2 regions of the Streptomyces sp. NPDC005551 genome follow, and region 1 is predicted to be linked to the other one. Evidence: riboswitches for the same ligand, from Rfam matches in the RefSeq annotation. Region 1 holds a riboswitch; the other holds the start of a gene.

Region 1 (6,065 bases):
ACAACGCGGTCCTGTCGGTCGTCGGGGACATCGACCCCGAGCAGACCCTCGCCTGGATCGAGAAGTACTTCGGCTCCATCGCCGGGCACGACGGGAAGCCCGCCCCGCGCGACGGCTCGCTGCCGGACATCATCGGCGAGCAGCTGCGCGAGGTCGTCGAGGAGGAGGTCCCGGCCCGCGCGCTGATGGCCGCCTACCGCCTCCCGGAGGACGGCACGCGCGCGTGCGACGCGGCCGACCTGGCGCTCACCGTCCTCGGGGGCGGCGAGTCGTCCCGCCTCTACAACCGGCTCGTCCGCCGTGACCGCACCGCCGTCGCGGCCGGGTTCGGTCTGCTGCGGCTCGCCGGAGCGCCCTCCCTGGGCTGGTTCGACGTGAAGACGTCCGGTGACGTCGAGGTCCCGGTCATCGAGGCGGCCGTCGACGAGGAGCTCGCCCGGTTCGCCGAGGAGGGCCCCACCACCGAGGAGATGGAGCGCGCCCAGGCCCAGCTGGAGCGGGAGTGGCTGGACCGGCTGAGCACCGTCGCGGGCCGCGCCGACGAATTGTGCCGGTACGCCGTCCTGTTCGGTGACCCGCAGCTCGCCCTCACCGCGGTGGAGCGCGTGCTCGCCGTCACCCCCGAGGAGGTGCAGGAGGTCGCCAAGGCCCGGCTGCGCCCCGACAACCGCGCGGTGCTCGTGTACGAGCCGGTCGCCGCCGACGAGGCGGAGGCCGCAGCGGCCGCCGAAGCCACTGACGAGGACGAGGAGTCGGCCAAGTGACCGAGCTCGCGACGATGGAGTTCCACCCCCGGCCGCAGGCAGGCGAGGCCCGGCCGTGGGCGTTCCCGGCACCCGAGCGCGGCACGCTCGACAACGGCCTGACGGTTCTGCGCTGCCACCGCCCCGGCCAGCAGGTCGTCGCCGTGGAGGTGCTCGTCGACGCCCCCCTGGAGGCCGAGCCCGCCGGTATCGACGGCGTCGCCACGATCATGGCCCGCGCCTTCTCCGAGGGAACCGACAAGCACTCCGCGGAGGAGTTCGCAGCCGAGCTCGAGCGCTGCGGCGCCACCCTCGACTCGCACGCCGACCACCCGGGCGTGCGTCTCTCGCTGGAGGTCCCGGTCTCCCGGCTCGAGAAGGGGCTCGGCCTGCTCGCCGACGCCCTGCGGGCACCGGCCTTCACGGACAGTGAGATCGAACGGCTGGTGCGCAACCGGCTCGACGAGATCCCGCACGAGAGCGCCAACCCGGCCCGCCGCGCGGCCAAGGAGCTCTCCAAGGAGCTGTTCCCGGCCGGCTCGCGCATGTCGCGTCCGCGCCAGGGCACCGAGGCGACGGTCCAGAAGATCGACTCTGCGGCCGTGCGCGCCTTCTACGAGAAGCACGTGCGTCCCGCCACCGGCACCGCCGTGGTCGTCGGCGACCTCACCGACGTCGACCTCGACGCGCTGCTCGCCGACACGCTCGGCGCCTGGACCGGCTCCCCGGCCGAGCCGCGTCCGGTGCCACCGGTCACCGCCGACGACCGGGGCCGCGTGATCATCGTCGACCGCCCCGGCGCCGTACAGACGCAGTTGCTCATCGGCCGCGTCGGAGCCGACCGGCACGACCGGGTGTGGCCCGCCCAGGTGCTCGGCACGTACTGCCTCGGCGGCACCCTCACCTCGCGCCTGGACCGCGTCCTGCGCGAGGAGAAGGGCTACACCTACGGAGTGCGGGCGTTCGGCCAGGTGCTGCGCTCGGCTCCGGACGGCTCGGGTGCCGCGATGCTCGCCATCAGCGGTTCGGTGGACACGCCCAACACCGGTCCGGCACTGGACGACCTGTGGAAGGTGCTGCGCACGCTCGCCGCGGACGGTCTGACGGACCCCGAGCGCGACGTGGCCGTGCAGAATCTGGTGGGCGTCGCACCGCTCAAGTTCGAGACGGCGGCGGCGGTGGCGAGCACGCTCGCCGACCAGGTCGAGCAGCACCTGCCGGACGACTACCAGGCGACGCTCTATCAGCAGCTCGCCGCCACAGGCACCGTGGAGGCCACCGCGGCCGTCGTGAACGCCTTCCCGGTCGACCGCCTGGTGACGGTCCTGGTGGGCGACGCCGCGCAGATCGAGGAGCCCGTCAAGGCCCTCGGCATCGGTGAAGTGAGCGTCGTTCGGGCCGAGTAGAGCCCCGCGGACGACGGGACCCTGGTGACTGATGAGTCACCAGGGTCCCCGCGTTTACCCGTCGTCCATCCGGGGTTCCGCGCGCGCTTACCCGGCTTCGTCCGCGTTATGTCCGTATTGCCGGGGCGTTGCCCTTCTGCCCTGTGGCGTGCACTACAAAAGCCGTGATTCGTTTGTCGATTGAAAGACGCCCCCCTTAGCGTCAGTCCGACTGTTCGTCGGGCAGTGCGCCGCGTCCGCGGCACCGGACAGTCATCGCCGAGTCCCCGTACGGCGCGAGCCAGGGGAGCCGGGGACCCATCGCAGTCCCTGGGGTGAATCGGGCGTCCTTCCCCAAGGAGGCCCGTAGGAGACCTTCCTGCTCCGAACCCGTCAGCTAACCCGGTAGGCGAGAGGGAAGGAAAGGACCAGCCCCTTCATGGCGTTCACCCGTGCCACCGGGAAGCACCGTCGTCCCAGCCGGATCACGCGTACCACCAAGAGTGCGGCAGGCGTGGCGGCTCTCACCACCACCGGTGTCATCGGAACCCTGGCCGCCCCCGCGTTCGCCGCGGACGCCGCCTCCGTCCAGCAGACCGGGCTGACCCAGGCCGTCACCATCGGCGACACGGTCGCCGAGCAGGTCGACGCGCAGGCCGCCGCCCAGCGGCACGCCGCCGACGAGGCCGCGGCGCTGAAGAAGGCCGAGGAGGCCGCGAAGCGGCGGGTCATGGCTGAGGCCAAGAAGGAGCGCGAGGTCAAGGCCCGTGCCGCCCGCGCCGCCGAGCGCAAGCTTCTCAACACCTTCGTCGCCCCGGTCGCCGGCTCCTACGTCTCCACCGGCTACAAGACCGGCGGCAGCCTCTGGTCCTCCGGCAGCCACACCGGCGTCGACTTCCACGCCGCGTCGGGCACCGTCGTCCAGGCCGTCGGCGCCGGCACCGTCGTCACGACCGGCTGGGCCGGCGCCTACGGCAACCAGGTCGTGATCAAGATGCACGACGGGACGTACACCATGTACGGCCACCTGGCGTCCGTCAACGTCTCCGAGGGACAGACCGTCACCCCGGGCCAGCCGATAGCCCTCTCCGGCTCGACCGGCAACTCTACGGGACCGCATCTCCACTTCGAGGCCCGTACGACGGCCGAGTACGGCTCGGACATCGACCCCGTCTCCTACCTCCGCTCGCACGGCGTCAGCCTCTGACACCCGGCGACTTCCGAAGGCCCCGGCTCGACGAGCCGGGGCCTTCGGCGTTTCGGACGCGCGTCCGTCCAAAAAATGCATATGGATTCCGGTCCGCCATCGGAAATTCCGTCCCGCTGCAATAGAGTCGCTGAACGAGCGTCAATCGACGGCGTTTCGCGAGGATTGAGGCGGAGGTCCGCTCATGCGCATTCCGGCGCACTCGGTATGCACGGCGATCCGTGACGACATCGTCGCGGGTGTCTACGAGCGCGGCAGCCGGCTCACCGAGGAACTGCTCGCCCGCCGCTACGGGGTCTCGCGCGTCCCCGTGCGCGAGGCGCTGCGCACGCTGGAGGCCGAGGGGTTCGTCGTCATCCGGCGGCACGCGGGCGCGTGCGTGGCGGAACCCACCGAACAGGAGGCGGCGGACCTCCTGGAGATGCGGATGCTGCTGGAGCCCCTGGGCGCGGCGCGGGCCGCCCAGCGCCGCACCGAGGCCCACCTCAAGGTTCTGCGGGGCCTGGTCAGGCTCGGGCAGGAGCGGGCCAGGAGAGGCCACAGCGAGGATCTGCGGTCCCTGGGGGCCTGGTTCCACGAGACGCTCGCCCAGGCGTCCGGGAGCCCCGCGCTGACCTCGACACTCGCCCAGCTGCGGCACAAGATCGCCTGGATGTACGCGGTGGAGGCGCCGGCCGACGCCGCGGAGGCCTGGGCGGAGCACGGCGGCATCGTGGACGCCGTCGCGCGCGGGGACAGTGAGCGGGCGCGCGCGATCACCGCGCTGCACGCCGAGCGCGCCGCCTCCGCGCACCGTTTCCGCTCCGCGCGGCGCGCCCGACCCGCGGACCGCGTGAGGACTTCGCAACCTCCCGTAAACATCTCCGGCCCACGGCATTAACAGAAGCACCGTATACAAAGAGGGATATTCGGAAGGCGGCTGTTTCCGCTGCCCTCTTTCCGTGCGCCGGGAATTCCCGTCGCGCCTTTTCGGGTGCCTGTCGCATTGTCCGGACGGCGTGCTGATATCGACCGGCCGCCGACCGGAGCCGAGCGACGGGATCCGGAAAGGCGCGAGAACGGCGAAGCCGCGTCGACCGGTCGGGCCGACGCGGCTTCGCCGCACAAGAGAGTGTCCGAGGAGTCAGACGGTCTCGGGAAGCTCGTCGAGGCCCTCGGAGACCAGCTTGGCCAGGCGGTCGAGGGCCGTGTCCGCGCCCTCCGCGTCGGAGGCGAGGACGACCTCCTCGCCGCCCTGGGCGCCGAGGCCGAGGACCGCGAGCATCGACGCGGCGTTGACGGGGTTGCCGTCCGCCTTGGCGATCGTCACGGGGACGCCGGAGGCCGTGGCCGCCCGGACGAAGATGGAGGCGGGGCGGGCGTGGAGGCCCTCGGCCCAGCCGACGTTGACGCGGCGCTCAGCCATGTGATGCTGCCCTTCCGGTGTTCCAAGGTTGTCTAGACCAGTGTCCCATACGGTGAAGCGTGCCCGGGCGGACCGCGGGCCCACCCCGGCGGGAGCCTCCGGGACGAGCCCCGGAGGAGTCACCCGGCACGCCCCCGGAGGCGGTGGCGGACCCCCAAGCCTGCCTCGCGACGTCGCCGGACGCGAGCCGTACGCTGGGGCCCATGCAGACCCCGTCGGACCGGCACGAGTACCCCGCCCACTGGGAAGCCGACGTGGTGCTGCGCGACGGCGGCACGGCGCGCGTCCGCCCCATCACCGTCGACGACGCCGAGCGCCTGGTCAGCTTCTACGAGCAGGTTTCGGACGAGTCGAAGTACTACCGCTTCTTCGCGCCCTACCCGCGGCTGTCCGCCAAGGACGTCCGCCGCTTCACGCACCACGACTTCGTGGACCGGGTGGGACTCGCGGCCACGATCGGCGGCGAGTTCATCGCGACCGTACGGTACGACCGCATCACCCCCGACGGCCTGCCCGCCTCCTCCCACCCCGCGCCCGGCGCGGCAGAGGGCGCACCCGTCTCCGACGAGGCCGAGGTGGCCTTCCTCGTGCAGGACGCCCACCAGGGACGCGGTGTCGCCTCTGCCCTGCTGGAGCACATCGCGGCGGTGGCCCGGGAGCGCGGCATCCGCCGCTTCGCCGCCGAGGTGCTGCCGGCCAACAGCAAGATGATCAAGGTGTTCACGGACGCGGGCTTCCGGCAGAAGCGCAGCTTCGAGGACGGGGTGGTCCGGCTCGAGTTCGGACTGGAGCCGACGGACCGCTCGCGTGCCGTCCAGTGGGCGCGGGAGCAGCGGGCCGAGGCACGGTCCGTGCAGCGGCTGCTCGCGCCCGGCTCGGTGGCCGTGATCGGCGCGGGCCGCTCGCCCGGCGGAGTGGGCCGCAGCGTCCTCGACAACCTCCGCGAGGCCGGCTTCACCGGCCGCCTGTACGCCGTGAACAGGGCGTTCGAGGAGAAGGAGCTGGAGGGCGTCCCGGCCCACCGCTCCGTCCGGGAGATCGCCGAGCCCGTCGACCTCGCGGTCGTCGCCGTCCCCGCGGAGCACGTGCCGGACACCGTCGCGGAGTGCGGGGAGCACGGCGTGCAGGGGCTCGTCGTGGTCTCCGCCGGATATGCCGAGAGCGGGCCCGAGGGCCGCGAGCGCCAGCGCGAGCTGGTCCGCCAGGCCCGCACGTACGGCATGCGGATCATCGGGCCCAACGCCTTCGGGGTCATCAACACCTCGCCCGGGGTGCGGCTCAACGCCTCGCTCGCCCCGGAGATGCCCCGCGCCGGGCGGATCGGC
Region 2 (6,065 bases), on a different contig from region 1:
GGTCAGCCCTTGAAGCGGGGGAACGCCGAGCGGCCGGCGTACACCGCGGCGTCGTCGAGGATCTCCTCGATGCGCAGCAGCTGGTTGTACTTGGCGACGCGGTCCGAGCGGGCCGGGGCGCCGGTCTTGATCTGGCCGCAGTTCACCGCGACGGCGAGGTCGGCGATGGTGACGTCCTCGGTCTCGCCGGAGCGGTGGGACATCATGCACTTGAAGCCGTTGCGCTGGGCCAGCTCGACGGCGTCCAGCGTCTCGGTCAGCGAGCCGATCTGGTTGACCTTGACGAGCAGGGCGTTGGCGGAGCCCTCCTCGATGCCGCGGGCCAGGCGCTCCGGGTTGGTGACGAAGAGGTCGTCGCCGACGATCTGGACCTTGTCGCCCAGCTTGTCGGTGATGACCTTCCAGCCGGCCCAGTCGTCCTCGTACAGCGGGTCCTCGATGGAGACCAGCGGGTACGCGGAGACGAGCTCCTCGTAGTACTCGGTCATCTCGGCGGCCGAGCGGGACTTGCCCTCGAACTCGTACGCGCCGTCCTTGTAGAACTCGGACGCGGCGACGTCGAGCGCGAGCGCGATCTGCTCACCGGGGACGTAACCGGCCTGCTTGATGGCCTCGATGATGAGGTCGAGCGCGGCGCGGTTGGACTCCAGGTTCGGGGCGAAGCCGCCCTCGTCGCCGAGGCCGGTGGACAGGCCCTTGGTCTTCAGCACCTTCTTGAGGGTGTGGTAGACCTCGGCGCCCCAGCGCAGCGCCTCGGAGAAGGACTCCGCGCCGATCGGCGCGATCATGAACTCCTGGATGTCGACGTTCGAGTCGGCGTGCGAGCCGCCGTTCAGGATGTTCATCATCGGGACGGGCAGCAGGTGCGCGTTCGGGCCGCCCAGGTAGCGGAACAGCGGCAGGTCGCTGGCCTCGGAGGCGGCGTGCGCGACGGCCAGGGAGACGCCGAGGATGGCGTTGGCGCCCAGCGAGCCCTTGTTGTCGGTGGCGTCCAGGTCGAACATCGCCTGGTCGATCAGGCGCTGCTCGGTGGCGTCGTAGCCGACGAGCTCCGGGCCGATCTGCTCGATGACCGCGAGGACGGCCTTCTCGACACCCTTGCCGTGGTAGCGGTTGGGGTCACCGTCGCGCAGCTCGATGGCCTCGAAGGCACCGGTGGAGGCGCCGGACGGGACGGCGGCACGACCCGTGCTGCCGTCGTCGAGGCCGACCTCGACCTCGACGGTGGGGTTCCCTCGCGAGTCGAGGATTTCCCGGGCTACGACGACGTCGATGGACGGCACGAGCATCTCCTTCTGGGATGTGACGCGGGTACGCGGAGCTCCTTGGCCCCAACTGCACGGAGCCGCGGTCGGCTCCGCGACATGAGCCTAACCGGCTCCGGGGGATCGGCCAGCCGGTCGACCACCCCATGGACAGAACCGAGAGTAAATTGTTTCCGAACGGAACAAAAACCTGCCCCGTACAGGCAACCGCTTCTGAGCGGCCCGCGGCACGTCCATGAAAAACCCCGCTCCGGTGCGTACGGGGGAACACGCACCGGAGCGGGGAGCCCGTGGGGGCGGGGGTGGCCCGCACGGGGACTCCATGGTGGAGTCCCCGGATGAGGGAGGGCCGTGGTTCAGCTGTGAGCCCGTTGCCGGCCGGGGTCAGCTGAGGTGGAGCTGCTGGCCCGGGAAGATGAAGTCGGCATCGTCGATGATGTCCTTGTTCAGCTTGAACAGCTTCTGCCAGCCGCCCTTGACCTTCTTGTCCGCGGCGATCGAGCTGAGGGTGTCGCCCTTGACGACCTTGTACTCGCCGTCACCCTTCTCGACCTTCTTGCCGGTCGGGGTCTCGACGGTCTTCTTGGCCGTCTCCCGCTCCGAGGAGCGCGAGGCACGCTGGTCCTGCGCCTGCGGGGCCTGCTGCTGCGGCTGGGCCGGCTGGGCCGTGCTCTGCGAGCCGGAGCCGGAGGCAGAGTTGGAACCGGAGCCGGTGTCGGTCGACGCGCCGCCGGTCGAGGCGCCGGACAGGCCGGTGCCGCAGGTCGGCCAGGCACCCTTGCCCTGCGCGGCGAGCACCTTCTCGCCGACGGCGATCTGCTGGGCCTTGGAGGCCTTGTCGGCGGTGGAGGCGTAGGCCGAGCCGCCGTAGGCGGACCAGGTGGAGGCGGAGAACTGCAGGCCGCCGTAGTAACCGTTGCCGGTGTTGATCGACCAGTTGCCGCCGGACTCGCACTGGGCGACGGCGTCCCATTCGGAGGTGCTGGCGGCGGAGGCGCTGCCGGCCGCCATCAGCGGAGCGGCGATGGCGACACCGGTGACACCGGCGAGCGCGGCGACACGGGTGGCCTTGGACGGGCGGCGGTGCTTGGCCTTGTTGTTACGCAGCATGAAGTGATCCCCTCACCGACGCCTGCGAGGTGAGCTGTCGGGTTCGGGCGGGTGAGTGCCCGGTCGTCCGCCTCTGGCGTCCGACTCCACCCCAAGCCGTTCCCGGGTGTCTCTCGACTCCCGGGCCCGGCACTTACCTTGGGTCCCCCGCTCCTGCCTACGGCGCTTGCGCGACGACTGTTCCCGGACGGCCACTGGCAGGATTCGGCGTTGCGACCGTCGGGGCCCGCTGTAGCGAGCGATCACGACCGTAGACACGCGGCCGCCGGAATTTCAAAGATGATCAGGGTTTCTGAGACCCATGTCTCACTCCGTCAAACCGGACATTGCGGTGCGAAACATGACGCGAACTGGCGTTGTTTTGTACCTGATTCGCCATCTGACGCCCGCTTAGTCTCCTGCGACCTCAAGGCTCTGACCGGGAAGGATGACATCCGGGTCGGCGCCGACCGTCTTCTCGTTCTCCGTGTAGAGCTCGTTCCATCCGCCCTGCACGGCAAGGGAGTCGGCGATGCTCGTGAGACTGTCGCCGAGGCGGACGGTGTACGAGCCCTCCGCGGCGTCGCCGGGAGCGGCGGAGCCGCGCGAGGCGTGACGGCCGGAGGGGGTCTCCTCGCCTCCGGCGGACGCGTCGGCGTCGGCACTGGGGCCGCGGTGCCGGCCGGTGCCGGTGCCCTCGCTCCCGGACGCGGCGGTGGCCTCCGAAGAGCCAGCGGTCTGCCCGGACTTGTCCGAGTCGTCAGCCTTTGCCTTCCCGGCACCCTTCCCGGCAGCCTTGCCGTCGCCCTTGCCGCCGTCCTTGCTGCCGGACTCGGGGGAGGCGGTGGCATCCTCGTCGGCCTTCGACGGCGTCCCGGAGGCCGCCGCCTTGCCGGACGCCGCCGGGGAGGGCTTGACGGTGGAGCCGCCGGTCGACAAGCCGCCCGAAACGGGCGAGTCGCTCGACGGGGACGAATCGGGCGAGGGGGAGGCCGACGACGCGGAGGAGTCCTCGGCGACGCCGGTGTCGACCTCGACGGACGCCGAGTTCTTGCTGAGGCCCGAGAGCGGTCCGCAGGTGGGCCAGGCGGCCAGGCCCTGCCCGTCGAGAACCTTCTCGGCGACGGCTATCTGCTGCGAGCGACTGGCCTCGTCGGGGCTCGGCGCGTACGCGAGGCCGCCGTACTTGTCCCAGTTCTCCTGGGTCATCTGCAGGCCGCCGTAGTAGCCGTTGGCGTTGTCGGCACTCCACGAACCGCCGCTCTCGCACTCCGCGACCCGGTCCCAGGTGGTGCCGTCCGCGGCACTCGCGCCGGTGGCACCGAGCAACGGGATCGCGATGGCCGATCCGGTGACTCCTGCCGCGACGATGAGCGCCGGAGCCTGGCGGGGGCGACGGTGACGACCGTTCCCGGAGAGCATGCGGTGGCCTTTCGAAGACAGCGATGACAGGCGCGACGGAAGATCCATCGCGTTGATGCGTGAACGTATCGGCAGTCGAACGCTTGTCACAAGTCGATGCAGCGCAGATCACGTGAAGATCACAGTATTGACGGTGCGTCATGTTTGACGGGTCCGCGCCCGCGTACCGCCGGGCGTGAACTCCACCGGTGTGCGCCTGTTGCGAGCGCAATGCGCCCCTCCGTCGCGGGCCCGCCGAGGGTCCGCCGGCCTTGCCTACCGCGAAGGGGTGAACTCCACCGGGAGCGTCCGCAGTCCGCGCATGATGAGACCGCCGCGCCAGCGCAGGTCCGCCGGATCGCCCTTGAGGCGCAGGTCCGGCAGGCGGGTGAGGAGCGTCGCGAGGGCGGTCTGCCCCTCCAGCCGGGCGAGGGGCGCGCCGAGGCAGTAGTGGATGCCGTGCCCGTAGCCGAGGTGCTGGTTGTCGCGCCGGGAGAGGTCCAGCGTGTCCGGCTGCCCGAAGCGCTCGGGGTCGCGGTCGGCGGCCGCGAGCACGACCAGGACGGGATCGCCCGCGGCGATGTCCTGACCGCCGATCCGGACGGGCTCGGTCGCGAACCGCCAGGTGGCGAGCTCCACGGGCCCGTCGAACCGGAGGAGTTCCTCGACGCCGGTCTCCAGCAGCGCGGTCTCCTTCGCGGCGAGCGAGGTCTGCAGCCGCTGCCGCTGCTCGGGGTGGGTGAGGAGGGCGTAGGTCCCGTTGCCGATGAGATTCACGGTCGTCTCGAAACCGGCGAAGAGCAGGATGAAGGCCATCGCCGCGGCCTCGTTCTCGGTGAGGTGCTCACCGTGGTCGGAGGCGCGGATCAGCCCGGAGATGAGGTCCTCGCCCGGTCCGGGGCGGTCCGGGAGTGCGGCCCGTTTCCGGTGGATCAGCTCGGCGAGGTAGCCGCGCATCTTCTTCACGGACCGGGCGACCCCGCCCCGCGGCCCGCCTCCGTGCCGGATCATCATCCCGGCCCAGTCCCGGAAGTCGTCCTGGTCCTCGCGGGGAACGCCGAGGAGGTCGCAGATGGCGTAGATGGGGAGCGGGAAGGCGAAGTCGTGGATGAGGTCGGCGCTGCCCCGGTCGGCGAACCCGTCGATGAGGTGGTCGGTGAGTTCCTGGACCCGCGGCGCGAACTCCGCCACCCGCCGGGGCGTGAACGCCTTGCTGACCAGCCGGCGCAGCCGCGTGTGGTCCGGCGGGTCGATGTTCAGCAGATGCGTCATCAGCTCGGCCTTGCGCTCGCCCGGAATGCCGGTCTTCCCCTTGGCGTGCGCCGGCTCGTCGTGGTGCGCCGGGTTCTTGCTGAGCCGGCCGTCCGCGAGGGCCTGCCTGGCGTCCGCGTACCGGGTGACCAGCCAGGCCTCCACACCGCTCGGCAGCCGCGTCCGGTGCACGGGCGCGTGCTCACGGAGCCAGGCGTACGCGGGGTAGGGGTCGGTGGCGAACTCCCAGGTGAAGAGCTCGGGGGCCGGGGCGGGAGCGCTGCCGTCCGGGGTGCCGCTCGCGGGCACGGGACCGGTGGGGGTGGTGCTCCGGTCGGCGCTTCGGCCGGCGGGGTGTGCGGGATTGTCGGTCACACGTCGACGGTATCCGGGGCGGCGGGAGGAGCGGCGGGGCGGCGGGAGGCGGCCGGGGGGCCGAGAACGGCCGGGGTCCAGGAGCGGCCGGGGCTGGGGGCTGTTCGAGAGACGGCGGGGGCGCCGGGGGACGGCGGGGGCGCCGGGAGACGGCGGGGTGCCAGGAGACGGCGGGGGCGCCGGGAGACGGCGGGAGTGCCGGAAGACGGCGGGGGTGCCGGGAGACGGCAAGAGCTGTCCGGGAGGCGGAGACCGGACAGCTCCACCGCCCGCAAGGACGCTTTGCCCCGGACCGTCCGTAAATCGGCCGTGACTTGACTTGGCGGATCGGGAACTCCCTACATTCCGCCCGTGGACCCCGAGATACTCAGATCCAGCTTCGCGGTCGTCGAGAGACGGGCCGAGTTCGCGGTCAAGTACTTCTACTCTCACCTGTTCCGTCACCATCCGGACGTCCGCGAGCTGTTCCCGCTGGACTTCCCGGAGGACATGGAGCGGCAGCGGGACCGGCTCTTCGCGGCGCTCACCCATGTCGTGGGGCGGCTGGAGGACCCGGCGCTCGCGGCATACCTGGGCGAGCTCGGACGGGACCACCGGAAGTACCTGGCTCAGCCGCGGCACTACGCGGCCGTGGGGACGAGCCTGCTCGCCGCGTTCGCCGCCGTCGCGGGGCCGGCCTGGAAC

The links. A riboswitch is a leader RNA that binds a small molecule or an ion and turns the genes downstream of it on or off. The one in region 1 is predicted to bind cyclic di-AMP.
Region 2: it holds a riboswitch for cyclic di-AMP, as region 1 does, so the genes downstream of both, ACFYP4_RS25570 (transglycosylase family protein) here and ACFYP4_RS00435 (M23 family metallopeptidase) in region 1, are expected to answer to the same signal.

Annotation. Positions count from the first base shown of each region.
Region 1 is NZ_JBIAJE010000001.1:112,881-118,945, forward strand. Features, by position in the region: gene ACFYP4_RS00425 (pitrilysin family protein) at 1-764, shown strand, start outside; gene ACFYP4_RS00430 (pitrilysin family protein) at 761-2,149, shown strand; cyclic di-AMP (ydaO/yuaA leader) riboswitch at 2,396-2,555, shown strand; gene ACFYP4_RS00435 (M23 family metallopeptidase) at 2,568-3,335, shown strand; gene ACFYP4_RS00440 (GntR family transcriptional regulator) at 3,520-4,215, shown strand; gene ACFYP4_RS00445 (HPr family phosphocarrier protein) at 4,459-4,740, opposite strand; gene ACFYP4_RS00450 (GNAT family N-acetyltransferase) at 4,944-6,065, shown strand, end outside.
Region 2 is NZ_JBIAJE010000009.1:84,551-90,615, forward strand. Features, by position in the region: gene eno (phosphopyruvate hydratase) at 3-1,289, opposite strand; gene ACFYP4_RS25570 (transglycosylase family protein) at 1,650-2,375, opposite strand; cyclic di-AMP (ydaO/yuaA leader) riboswitch at 2,380-2,550, opposite strand; gene ACFYP4_RS25575 (transglycosylase family protein) at 2,766-3,776, opposite strand; gene ACFYP4_RS25580 (cytochrome P450) at 4,032-5,315, opposite strand; gene ACFYP4_RS25585 (globin domain-containing protein) at 5,733-6,065, shown strand, end outside.